One region of the Phreatobacter cathodiphilus genome, then DNA from elsewhere that is predicted to be linked to it. Evidence: predicted binding sites of a transcription regulator. Region 1 holds the regulator's gene; each other region holds the start of a gene.
What was found. Region 1 encodes PhoB, which activates phosphate uptake and scavenging genes when phosphate is short. Its sites were predicted from a motif close to TGTCATNNANCTGTCAT; they were not measured.

Region 1 (3,137 bases):
AACGGTGATCCTGGTCTCGCACGATCGCGACTTCCTCGACCGGGTCTGCACCTCGGTCCTCGTCAGCGAGGGCAACGGGCGCTGGGTCGAATATGCCGGCGGCTATACGGATATGGTCAACCAGCGCGGCGCCGGGGTGGAGGCGCGGACGGTGGCGAAGCCGGCGCGGGGCGAGGCGCCGTCGGCGGCCGCCAAGGCCGCGCCGCAGGCGGAACCGGCGCGGCGCAAGATGTCCTTCAAGGACAAGCACGACCTCGACACGCTGCCGGCCCGGATGGAGGCCCTGCAGCGCGACATCGCCAAGCTCCAGACGATCCTCGCCGACACCGGCCTGTTTCAGCGCGACCGCGCCGCCTTCGACCGGGCAAGCGCGGCGATGGCCAAGGCGCAGGGCGAACTCACGGCGGCGGAGGACCGCTGGCTGGAGCTGGAGTTGTTGAAGGAGAGCCTGGAGGCGTGACGGCGCTCAGGCCGCCGCGCCGGCGAAACGCTCGTTGAAGGAATAGCCGGAGCCGCGCACCGTGCGGATGGGATCGGCCTCGCGGCCACGCTTCACCGCCTTGCGCAGGCGGCCGATGTGAACGTCCACGGTGCGCTCGTCGATATAGACGTCGCGGCCCCAGACGCCGTCCAGGAGCTGCTCGCGGGTATAGACGCGGCCGGGCGACTGCATCAGGAATTCCAGCAGGCGGAACTCGGTCGGCCCGAGATTGATCTCCCGGCCGGCGCGATGGACGCGGCGCGTCTCGCGGTCGAGTTCGATGTCGCCGGACTTGAGGAGGCTCGACAGGTGCTCGGGCTTGGCCCGGCGCAGCAGCGCCCTGACGCGCGCCAGCAGTTCCGGCACGGAGAAGGGTTTCACCACGTAGTCGTCGGCGCCGATGGCGAGGCCCCTCACCCGTTCACCCTCCTCGCCGCGGGCGGTGAGCATGATCACCGGCAGCCGTTCGGTCTCGGCCCGCAGGCGGATGCGGCGGCACAGCTCGATGCCGGAGAGGCCGGGCAGCATCCAGTCGAGCAGGACGAGGTCGGGAACCGCCTCGCGCAGCCGGACCTCGGCCTCGTCGCCGCGGCCGACGACCTCGACCTGATAGCCCTCGGCCTCGAGATTGTAGCGCAGAAGAACCGTGATCGGCTCCTCGTCCTCGACCACCAGAATGCGTGCGGTCATGGATTGATTCCCCGTCGTGCCGGTATCCGCGATCAGAGCCCGACCGCGGCCATGGTCGTGGTGTCGAGCTTGGGCCGCTCGTCGGCAAGCGGAACGCCCTTCACCATGTAGTGGATGGTCTCGGCGATGTTGGTGGCGTGGTCGCCGATGCGCTCGAGGTTCTTGGCGCAGAACAGGAGGTGCGTGCAGGAGCCGATGTTGCGCGGATCCTCGAGCATGTAGGTCAGGAGTTCGCGGAACAGCGAGTTGTAGAGGGCGTCGATGTCGCCGTCGGCCTTCCAGACGTCCAGCGCCGCGTCCACGTCGCGCTGGGCATAGGCGTCGAGCACGCGCTTGACGCGCTCCAGGGCGAGGCGGGCCATGGCGTCGAAGCCGCCCGTCACCTTGGCCAGCGGCAGCGTGCCGTTCATGGCGATGACGCGCTTGGCGATGTTCTTGGCGAGGTCGGCGATGCGCTCCAGGTCGGAGGCGATGCGCAGCGCGCCGACGATCTCGCGCAGGTCGATGGCCATGGGCTGGCGCTTGGCGATGACGAGGATGCCGACCTCCTCGATCTCCCGCTGCAGCGCATCGATCTGCGGGTCGACGGCGCGGACCTGGCGGGCGAGGTCGAGATCGCTGCGGATCAGCGAATCGATGCTGCCGACGATCTGCTTCTCCGTGAGCCCGCCCATCTCGGCCACGCGCTGCGCGAGGCCCCTGAGTTCGTTCTCATAGGCGCTCACGGTGTGTTCGGTCATGGCAGGCTCCTGCGAGGGGCGACGGGGAGTTGTTCAATAGCCCTGCGCCGCGACGGTTCTATGCCCGTCAGGTGACGCATCAATGACACCGATCGCCTCGTTGTTTCAACGGGTTGTCGGGGTTGCGACAGAACGGCCGGGCGATTCCGACCGCCATGGCTGTATCACGGGCCGGCCGCGGCGGGCAGATCCGCCGCTCCGTCGGTGTCCACCGCCTCGATGCGCACGGTGAAGGTCGCCCCCTCCCCCTGCACGCTCTCGATGGCGAGCCGCCCGCGATGGCGGTTGAGGATGTGCTTGACCAGCGCGAGGCCGAGGCCGGTGCCGCCCTTGTCGCGGCTGGAGGCGACGTCCACCCGGTAGAAGCGCTCGGTGAGGCGCGGCAGGTGCTCGGCGGGAATCCCGGGCCCGTGGTCGCGGACGCCGACCACCGCTTCGGCGGTGCGGCCGTCGCGCGCCTCTCGGTCGAGAGTGATCTCCACCCGCTTGCCCTCCGCGCCATATTTGATGGCGTTCTGGACGAGGTTCTCGAAGAGCCGGATGAGCTCGTCGTTGTCGCCGAGGACCGGCAGGGCGGCGGCGCGCGCGTCGATCTCGACCGTGACGCCCTGGGCCTTCGCGAAGGGGCCGAGCGTGTCGCGGACGTGGCGCAGGAGCTGGACGAGATCGACCACCGCGCCGGGCCGGACGTGCTCGTTGAGCTCCACGCGCGACAGCGAGAGCAGGTCGTCGATGAGGCGCGACATGCGGCGCGCCTGGGACAGCATGATGCCGAGGAAGCGGTCGCGCGCCTCCGGATCGTTGCGGGCGGGCCCCTGGATCGTCTCGATGAAGCCGACGACGGAGGCGAGCGGCGTGCGCAGTTCGTGGCTGGCATTGGCGACGAAATCGGCGCGGAGCTGTTCGAGCCGGCGTTCCTCCGTGAGGTCGCGCAGCGACAGGAGGATGAAGTCGGCCCGGCCGCCGTCGCGCGCCTCCGGCGTGACGACGACTGGCGTGGCCTCGACGCTGAACCAGCGGGCGACGGGCACCCGCTCGGCATAGTCGATGACCTGCGGGCTGTTGCTGGCGAGCGCCCGGCGCACCACTTCGACCACTTCCGGCGCCCTCAGCGACAGGGTGAGCGGCTCGCCGCGGCGCAGGGCCGGCAGGAGCGTCGCGGCCCTGGCATTGTGGGTGCGAACGACCAGCTTGGTGTCCAACAGGATGGCGGGCACCGGCAGGGC
Region 2 (3,137 bases), 1.1 Mb from region 1:
GCCTCGAAGCGCGTGACGGCCTCGGCGAGGCCGGCGGCGGCGCCGGCACCGCGGGCGATCTCCTCAAGCCGGCCCTTGTAGGCGGCCTCGAAGGCGAGGGCCTCGGTCTCGCCGCGGTAGAGGTCGTCGGCAAGGGCGGGCGCATCCATGCCGGCATAGAGCGCGGTCAGGTCCCATTCGGGCAGGGCGCCGAGCGCTTCCCCGCGCTTGTCGCGTGCGGCCGCGTTCTTCGAGCCGGCGTCGTTGACTGAACGGCGCATGGAAGCCTCCTGGCGGTCGAACCCTCGTGAGGCTGGTATGGGCAATGCCACCGGCAGGATCAACGTGGCGCTTCGTCGAACGGGCGATCCGGGCCACGGCCGTTGCGCATGAGCAACGCCGCAGGCCGATACCGGCGGCCGGGGGCCGGCGCCATCCGAGGCCGATCGTGCCGCGCCGACGTCACGAGAGCCGGTGCCATCTGGGCGCGGCGCGCGTGCCATTCAGCGCGGGGAGTGGTCCCTCACCCCGCCGCGGCGAAACGGGTAGCGGCGCGATCGCCCTCGGCCAGCTTGCGGAAGCGGACGAGGGTATAGACGCCGAGCAGCGCGACGCGGCGGCGCTCGGCCACCTCCACCCCGCCATGGGCCTCGGCCCAGGCCTGCAGCCGCTGGAAGGGAAACTCCGGCCTCAGGCCGAAGGTGTGGGCGTGCTTGGCGAACCAGCGCTCGACGGCGGCGGCGAGGCCCCGCTCGGAATAGAGGTGGTTGACGAGGATGATCTCGCCGCCCGGCTTCAGCACCCGGGCGCATTCGTCCAGCACCCGCTCGGGCCGTTCGACCAGGGTGATGACGAACTGCGCCACGACAGCGTCGAACATGGCGTCGGGATAGGCGAGGTGGTGGGCGTCCATGACGTTCACCTCCTTCACATGGGGGAAGGCGCCCGAGGCCATGCGCTCGCGCGCCCTGGCGATCATCGGTTCGGAGAGGTCGATGCCGTAGACCTCGTGGCGGGCGTCGTAGTCCTGAAAGGACAGGCCGGTGCCGACGCCGACCTCAAGGATGCGCCGGCCGGCCTGCTTCGCGGCGGCGGTGGCGGCGCGGCGGCCCTTCTCGAAGACGGGCCCGCAGACGGCGTCGTAGATCGGCGCCCATCGTGCATAGGCCCGTTCCATGGTGTCGCGGTCGAGATCTCCGGCCATCCGGCGCCTCCGTCTGCTCGTCGGGCCGGCGGGTTCCGAATCGCGGTGCCGGGCCGGCATCCAGCGAGGGCTAGCAAGGCTCCACGACGGTTGGACGACAGCGGCCGGCGTCGCGTCGCCGCGCCTGTCACAAAAGCGCAAGGCGAATCTGGTCTTGCTGCCCGCACCAAAGGGGATCAGCGGCCGGGAGCCGGACGATGGTGCAGAAGCGGCACAGGGCCATTTTCATCTCGGATGTCCATCTCGGCGCCCGGGGTTCGCAGGCGGCCCTCCTCATCGATTTCCTCCGGCACAACGACGCGGACGTCATCTATCTCGTCGGCGACATCGTCGACGGCTGGCAGTTGAGGCGTGGCTGGTACTGGCCGCAGGCTCACAACGACGTGGTGCAGAAGCTGCTCCGGGCGGTGCGCAAGGGTAGCCAGATCACCTATCTGCCCGGCAACCACGACGAGTTCATGCGCGACTATTTCGGCACGCATTTTGGCGGCATCGAGGTCATGGACCAGATCGTCCACGAGGCGGCGGACGGGCGCCGGTTCCTGGTCATCCACGGCGACGCCTTCGACGTGGTGGTCATGCATGCGCGCTGGCTCGCCCATCTCGGCGACTGGGCCTACGACGCGGCGCTCTACTGCAACCGCTGGCTCAACTTCGTGCGCCGGCGCATGGGCCTGACCTACTGGTCGCTCTCCGCCTGGGCCAAGTTCAAGGTGAAGAAGGCTGTGAACTTCATCGGCGCCTTCGAGGAGGCTCTGGCGGTCGAGGCACGGCGGCAGAAGGTCGACGGCGTCATCTGCGGCCACATCCACCACGCCGCCATCAAGGACCAGTCGGGCATCCGCTACATGAACTGCGGCGACTGGGTGGAGAGCTGCACCGCCCTCGTGGAGGGCTATGACGGCCGCTTCGAGATCATCCGCTGGACGGAGCTCGTCGCCGCCCCGGCACTTGTCGACAACGACCGGGCCGAGCCGGACATCCCCGTCGTCCTGCCGGGCCGCTCGCGGGTGAATGCCTGATCCGGAGGCCCCGATGCGTCTCGCCATCGCCACCGACGCCTGGGCGCCGCAGGTCAACGGGGTGGTGCGCTCGCTCACAGAGACCGCCGCGGCGCTGGCGGGGCTCGGGGTCTCGGCGCAGTTCGTGACGCCGGAGGGCCTGCCCACCTGGCCCTTGCCGACCTATCCCGACATCCGCCTGGCGATCGGCGCGGGACCCGCCATCGCCGCGCGGCTCGACGCCATGAGCCCGCAAGCGCTGCACATCGCGACGGAAGGGCCGGTCGGCCACGCGGCGCGGCGCTGGGCGCTGGCGCGGGGGCTTCCCTTCACCACCAGCTATCACACCCGCTATCCCGAATACGTGCGGGCGCGGGCGCCGATCCCGGAGGCGCTGACCTATGCCTGGCTGCGCCGCTTCCACGGCGCGGCGACGCGCACCCTGGTGCCGACCGAGACGATGCGGCGGGAGCTCGCCGGCTGGGGCTTCGCCAACCTGGCAATCTGGTCGCGCGGTGTCGACACCACCTTGTTCCGGCCGCGGGAACGCGCGAGCCTGGACCTGCCGGGGCCGGTCATGCTCAGCGTCGGACGGCTGGCGGTGGAGAAGAACCTCGAGGCCTTCCTGTCGCTCGACGTGCCGGGGACCAAGGTCGTGGTCGGCGACGGCCCGCAGCGCGCCGAGCTGGAGAGGCGGTTCCCCGAGGCGGTGTTCCTCGGCGTGAAGACGGGGGAGGACCTCGCGGCCACCTATGCGGCCGCCGACGTCTTCGTCTTTACCAGCCGCACCGACACCTATGGCAACGTCATGCAGGAGGCGATGGCCTCGGGCGTGCCGGTGGCGGCCTTCCCGGTGCCCGGACCCCTCGACGTCGTCACCGATCCGGCCGTCGGCGTGCTCGACGAGGATCTCGCGGCGGCGATCGCCGGCGCCCTCGTCCTCGATCGCCGCG
Region 3 (3,137 bases), 1.3 Mb from region 1:
CTTGTCCTTCTGCGGAGCCTCGAGGAAGGCCTTCAGGATGGCGGCCTTGGCGTCTGCCGGCAGCGCGGTGAGCCAAGCATAGGGCGACCCCGCGATCAGGTCGGACTTGAAGATGATCTTGAAGTCCTCGTTGCGCACCATGTTCTTGTTGACCATGCGCGAGAAGTTCGAGTCCTGCTCGGAGTTCCACCAGTTGAAGGCGGCGTCGCAGGTGCCCTGGGCCACCGCCGTGATGGCATTCTCGTGGCTGCCCGCATAGACGACGCGAGCGAAATGCTGGTCCGGATTGGCGATGCCCATGCGGCTCATGGCGAAGCGCGGCACGTTGTTGCCCGAGGTCGAGTTGGGGTCGACGAGGCAGAGATTCTTGCCCTTCAGGTCCTGGATCGAGGCGGCGGTGCTGTTGGCCTTCACATAGAGCACCGAATAGTAGCCGATCGAGCCGTCGGAATTGATCGTCGTGACGAAGGGCTCGACGCCGCCGTTGGTGACGGTGTGGGCGCGCACATAGGAGGAGGGGCCATAATACCCGAGATGGATCTGGCCGGCACGCTGGCCCTCGATCACCGCGGCATAGTCGTTGGCGATGCGGAGCGTCACCTTCACGCCGAGCTCCTTCGACAGGTAGGCGTTGAACGGCGCCATGCGCTCGGTGAGGCCCGAGGCGTTCTCTGCCGGCACGACGGCGAAGACGAGCTCGGGAAAGCGCGTCTGCCAGGCGCCCTGGGCGGAAGCGGCAGCGGAGGCGAAGGGAAGGCCGGCGAGGCCGGCGACGATCTGGCGGCGGTCAAACATGGGATGGTCTCCGGGACCCGGGGTGGATGAGGGAATGCGTCAGGCGAAGGCCGCCGCCGGCAGGGCCGGGGCAGGGACGGGAACGGGCGTGTGGCCGTCGAGGACGTCGCCGGATTCGATGCCGTAGAGGTCGCGGGCGACGTCGTCGGTGAGGTCAGCGGGCGCGCCGTCGAAGACGACACGACCCTGGGCCATGCCGACCAGCCGGTCGCAATAGGACCTGGCGAGGTCGAGGGAATGGAGGTTGCAGACGACGGTGATGCCGTAGTGCCGGTTGATCCGCTGCAGCGCATCCATGACGATGCGGGTGTTGCGCGGGTCGAGCGAGGCGATGGGCTCGTCGGCGAGGATGATCTTCGGTTCCTGCACCAGGGCGCGGGCGATGGCGACGCGCTGCTGCTGGCCGCCGGACAGGCTTTCGGCACGCTGCGCGGCGAGCGAGGCGATGTCGAACTGCTCCAGGGCGGAGAGGGCGATGGCCTTGTCCTCGGCGCTCCAGAGCTTGAGCAGCGAGCGGGTCTGTCCCACATGGTTGAGACGGCCCATCAGCACGTTGGTCAGCACGTCGAGGCGGCCGACCAGGTTGAACTGCTGGAAGATCATGGCGCAGGACTGGCGCCAGTCGCGCAGCGCCGCCCCCGAGAGGGCGGTGACGTCGCGGCCTTCGCAGAGGATGCGACCGGAGGAGGGTTCCTGCAGGCGGTTGATCATGCGCAGCAGGGTGGACTTGCCGGCGCCCGAGCGGCCGATGATGCCGACGAAGGCGCCGCGGGACACATCCAGCGAGACGTCGTCCACCGCGATCTTCGCCCCGAAGCGTCGCGACAGCCCGTCGATCGTCAGCATCCGCCAGCTCCCGGTGAACAGCGAGGCGGCAAAGGGACGAGCCTTCGCCTGCCCAGCGCTCTAGGCCAGCCGAATTACAGTCGTGTGACAGGTTTCGGGCAGAAGGCGGCCGCGCGATTTCTGGGGAATACAGCGGGGCCGTCATGCGCCCGTCATCATCGCGTCATCCGTGGCGGGGACGTGCGGCCCGCGCACGCAGCGCAGACAGGATTATGCCGCCATGAGCAAGCTGGGTCCCGAACCCTCGATCCATCCCACCGCCAACGTGCGGGACAGCCGGCTCGGCGCCTATACGGAGGTCGGCGCCCGCACCGTGATCGCCGAGACGGAGATGGGCGACTATTCCTACATCGTCCAGGACGGGCAGATCGACATGTCGACCATCGGCAAGTTCTGCTCCATCGCCTCCCATGTGCGGATCAACCCCGGCAACCACCCGATGGAGCGGGCGAGCCAGAGCCACTTCCTCTACCGCGCCTCGCGCTATTTCGACGGCGAGCCGGACGAGGCGGGCTTCTTCGACTGGCGTCGATCCCATGCCGTGACGATCGGCCACGACGTCTGGATCGGCCATGGCGGCGTGGTGCTGGCGGGCAAGCATGTCGGGACCGGCGCGGTGGTGGCGGCGGGCGCCATCGTGACCAAGGACGTGGCGCCCTACACGGTGGTGGGCGGCAATCCGGCGCGGGTGATCAAACGTCGTTTTTCGGAAGCGGTCGCCGAACGGCTGGAAGCGCTCGCCTGGTGGGACTGGGACCACGAGCGGCTGCGGCAGGCGCTGCCGGACTTCCGCACGCTGCCGGTGGAGGCTTTCCTCGAGAAGCATGGCGGCTGAGCCGCGTCGGCCTTCCTAGCGTCATGTGTGCGGTGCAGCATTGATCCATGTCGTCGCGCCCGGCGGGTGATCACGACGAGATGGCGGCGCCGGTCTTCCTGCGCCGCCGTCCTGTGCCTAGAGTGCGCCCCCGGCCTCTGCCCCCTCGCCCCGACGGAGACCCGCCATGTCCCTCTATCGTCTCGACCGGTTCTTCGCGCCGCGCTCCGTCGCCGTCGTGGGCGCCACCGACCGGCCGCACTCGATGGGGCAGGCACTGATGGCCAACATGAAGCGCGCCGGGTTTACCGGCCAGCTCCTGCCGGTCAATCCGAAACACGGGAGCGTGGCGGGCCTCGCCGCCTTCCCCTCCCTCTCCAGCCTGCCGGTCGTGCCCGACCTCGCCGTGCTGGCGACGCCTGGGCCGAGCGTGCCGGCGCTGGTGGAGGAGGCGGCGCGGCTCGGCGTGCCGGCGGCGGTGGTCATCTCCGCGCTCGACCGCAAGGGATACGAGGCGGCGAGCGGCCGGCTCGGCGCCGCGGTGCGCGAGAAGGGGATCCGTCTCGTCGGGCCCAACTGCTTCGGCGTCATCGCGCCCCATGGCGGCGTCGATGCGAGCTTCGCCTCGCGGCGGACGCGGCCGGGCTCGCTGGCACTGGTGTCGCAGTCGGGTGCCATCGCC
Region 4 (3,137 bases), 540 kb from region 1:
CACCGCACCAGAATGTCCCAGGTGAAGCGCGGCGCGGCATGGTCGCGGCCGTCCGGCAGCATCTCGACGATGTGGCCGAAGCGGTTGTCGGCACGCGGATTGGCGGCGTCGACCTCCTCCGCCTTGCGGCGGCTGTTGTTGGTCAGCATCACATAGACCTTGTCGGTGGCGGGGTTCGCCTCCACGTCCTCCGGCCGGTCCATGCGGGTGGCGCCGAGGAGATCGGCGGCGCGGCGCGTCTCGATCAGCACGTCGGCCTGGGAGTGGAAGCCGTTGGCGGATGTGAGGGGCCCCTCGCCGACGACGAGCGGCAGCCAGTCGCCGCTGCCGTCGGCATTGTAGCGGGCGACGAAGAGCGTCCCGCTATCGAGCAGGTCGGCGTCGCGCGCCCGGTCGCCGCTGACGCGGCCCGCTGTGACGAAGCGATAGACATAGTCGAAGCGCTCGTCGTCGCCGGAATAGAGCACGTAGCGCCCGTCGCGGGAGACGATGCCGGCGGCGCCCTCGTGCTTGAAGCGGCCCAGGGCGGTGCGCTTCTTCGGCGTCGAGGCGGGGTCGAAGGGGTCGATCTCCACCACCCAGCCGAAGCGGTTGGCCTCGTTCGGCTCCTTCTCCACGTTGAAGCGGTCGACGTGGTCGCCCCAATTGTACCAGCGGCCGGGAATGCCCATGCGGCGGTAGTTCGCGGTCTCGCGGTGGCCCTCCGGCAGGCGGCCGGTGAAGTAGCCGTTGACGTTTTCCTCGCAGGTCAGCCAGGTGCCCCAGGGCGTGCGGCCGCCGGCGCAGTTGTTGAGCATTCCGAGGACGCGGCGCCCTTGCGGATCGGCGGAGGTGCGCATGCGCGGGTCACCGGCGGCCGGACCGGTGATCGCCATGGGCGTCTCCGCGGTGATCCGGCGGGCGTAGCGGGAGCCCTGAACCACCCGCCAGCGGTCGCCCTCGCGGCGGACCTCCAGTACCGAACCGCCATGGGCCATCATCTCGACCGCGACGATCCCGGCCGTCATGCCAGAGAAGGCCTTGGCGCGGCCGAGCGGGCCGCCTGCATCCTGCCGGCCGAGGCCGGGGAACATGAGCTCCTCGTTGGTATATTCGTGGTTGACGCAGAGCAGGCCGTGGCGCGACGGGTTCGCGGCGCCGGGCAGCGGGAAATAGCCGAGATAGTCGTTGTTGTAGCCGAACTGGCGGGCCTGGGCGGGCCCCGTCTGGGCCGTCGGCGCAAAGGCCGGCGCATCGGCCAGAACCGGGTCGCCCCAGCGGATCAGCACCTCGGCGGCATGGCCGCTGGCCACCTCGGCGCGGTCGGTGGGGGTGGAGGAGAGTTCGCGGAAGCCGAAGGACGGCGTCGCCGACCCCGGCTGGGCGGCGGCGGTTCGGGCCGCGAGAGCCGCAGGGCCCAAGGCAGCCGTGATGGCGCCGACGCCGAGCACGCCCTTCACGAGTTCGCGGCGGTGGAAGCGCGCTGCGACGACGTCGCCGAAGGTCGGGCCGTCGGCCGGGCTGGTGCCGCGATCTTCAGCCAGTTCGGCGCGCTGGGAGACGCTGAGCAGGCCGGCCTCATGCGGCCTCGGTGCGTCGGACATGGTGTCAGGTTCCTCTTTCGTCGGCCCGGATCATTTCAGCCGAGGCCCGCGACAGTCCGGTGACGGATGGGAGTGAAACCCAAATGCCACAGGTGATCGCATTCCGCGCCATCAGGACGACATGGAACGCCGTCAGGACGTGATTGCAAAGTCCTCGTTTACGCCTGCCGCTTCACAGTGCGCGTCAGGGTGGGCGAGGCGTTCCGGAGTTGCGTCATGGACCGCGTGTTGGGACTGGTGACCGTCGAACAGGACATGGCGAAGCTGATGCGCGCCGCCGAGCGGGCGGGGCTGGCGCTCGGCTGCATCGACCCGGAGGAGACGAGCCTCGTGCTCCCCGGCGACGAGACCGATCCCGCCTGGACGCTGGGCCGCATCGGCGCCTGGGTCATCACCATGGGCCTCGCCGGCGCATTCCTGGTGCTTTGAGCGGCCATCGCGGGACTCTCGGCCCACCTCCATCCCTTCGCGTCGACCACGACGTCCGCCCGAGCGGCCCACCGAAAAGGGGCGCCCGAAGGCGCCCGTTCCGATGATCCGGTGAACGATGGTTCCCCCAGCGTCAGGCGGCCCTGACGGTGGCGAGGAACTGCCGGACCTCGTGCGACAGCCGCTCGGCCTGGCGGGCGAGGTCGGACGAGGCGGTGAGAACCTGATTGGCGCCGTGGCCGGTCTCGGCGGCGGCCTGGGCTACCGAAGTGATGGCCGAGGAGACTTCGGTCGTGCCGGTGGAGGCCTGGCCCACGGAGGCCACGATCTCGCGCGTCGCCGATCCCTGCTGTTCCACCGCCGAGGCGATGGAGGAGGTCGCCTGGTCGATGGAGCGGATGCTCGCGGTGATCCCGGCGATGGCGCTGACGGCCTTGTTGGTGGTCTCCTGGATGGCGACGATCTGGGCACCGATCTCGCTCGTCGCCTTGGCCGTCTGTTCTGCCAGGCCCTTCACCTCGCTGGCGACGACGGCGAAACCCCTGCCGGCCTCACCCGCGCGCGCCGCCTCGATGGTGGCGTTGAGGGCGAGGAGGTTGGTCTGCGAGGCGATGGTCGAGATCATCTCCACGATGTCGCCGATCCGCGCCGCACCCTGGGTCAGTTCGGAGACGATGGCGCCGGTGCCATCCGCCTCCTTCACCGCGCTGCGAGCGAGATTGGCGGAATGCTCGACCTGACGGCCGATCTCCTGCACGGAGGCGCCGAGCTCCTCGGCCGAGCCGGCGACGGCGGTGACGTTGGCGCCCGCCTCTTCGGCGGCGCTCGCCACCGAGGTCGACTGCGCCGAGGCTTCCTGAGCCGACGCGGAGAGCTGGGTGGCGGTCGCCTGCATCTCGGTGGCGGCGGAGGAGACCATGTCGACGATGCCGCCGACGGCGCCCTCGAAGCGGTCGGCGAGCTCGCGCATCATGACCTTCTGGCGCTCGGCATCGGCGGCCTTGGCGGCCTCTTGCTCGGCGCGCAGCCTTTCCGCCTCCATGCCGTTGGCGCGGAAGGTCTCGGCCGCCTTGGCGATGTCGCCGACCTCGTCACGGCGCTCGGCGCCGTAGGCGGCGACCTGGA

Region 2: the regulator PhoB is predicted to act here: its motif matches at 1,267-1,283, upstream of C6569_RS12015 (UDP-2,3-diacylglucosamine diphosphatase).
Region 3: the regulator PhoB is predicted to act here: its motif matches at 1,781-1,797, upstream of phnC (phosphonate ABC transporter ATP-binding protein).
Region 4: the regulator PhoB is predicted to act here: its motif matches at 1,632-1,648, upstream of C6569_RS09385 (PhoX family protein).

The regions. Positions count from the first base shown of each region.
Region 1 is NZ_CP027668.1:1,376,694-1,379,830, reverse strand. It holds gene C6569_RS06735 (ABC-F family ATP-binding cassette domain-containing protein) at 1-460, shown strand, start outside; gene phoB (phosphate regulon transcriptional regulator PhoB) at 467-1,171, opposite strand; gene phoU (phosphate signaling complex protein PhoU) at 1,204-1,911, opposite strand; gene C6569_RS06720 (ATP-binding protein) at 2,076-3,137, opposite strand, start outside.
Region 2 is NZ_CP027668.1:2,462,124-2,465,260, reverse strand. It holds gene C6569_RS12025 (M3 family oligoendopeptidase) at 1-260, opposite strand, end outside; gene C6569_RS12020 (class I SAM-dependent methyltransferase) at 503-1,183, opposite strand; gene C6569_RS12015 (UDP-2,3-diacylglucosamine diphosphatase) at 1,381-2,205, shown strand; gene C6569_RS12010 (glycosyltransferase family 4 protein) at 2,219-3,137, shown strand, end outside.
Region 3 is NZ_CP027668.1:2,700,808-2,703,944, reverse strand. It holds gene phnD (phosphonate ABC transporter substrate-binding protein) at 1-795, opposite strand, end outside; gene phnC (phosphonate ABC transporter ATP-binding protein) at 835-1,641, opposite strand; gene C6569_RS13065 (LbetaH domain-containing protein) at 1,862-2,476, shown strand; gene C6569_RS13060 (bifunctional acetate--CoA ligase family protein/GNAT family N-acetyltransferase) at 2,643-3,137, shown strand, end outside.
Region 4 is NZ_CP027668.1:1,917,248-1,920,384, reverse strand. It holds gene C6569_RS09385 (PhoX family protein) at 1-1,583, opposite strand, end outside; gene C6569_RS09380 (hypothetical protein) at 1,800-2,012, shown strand; gene C6569_RS09375 (methyl-accepting chemotaxis protein) at 2,146-3,137, opposite strand, start outside.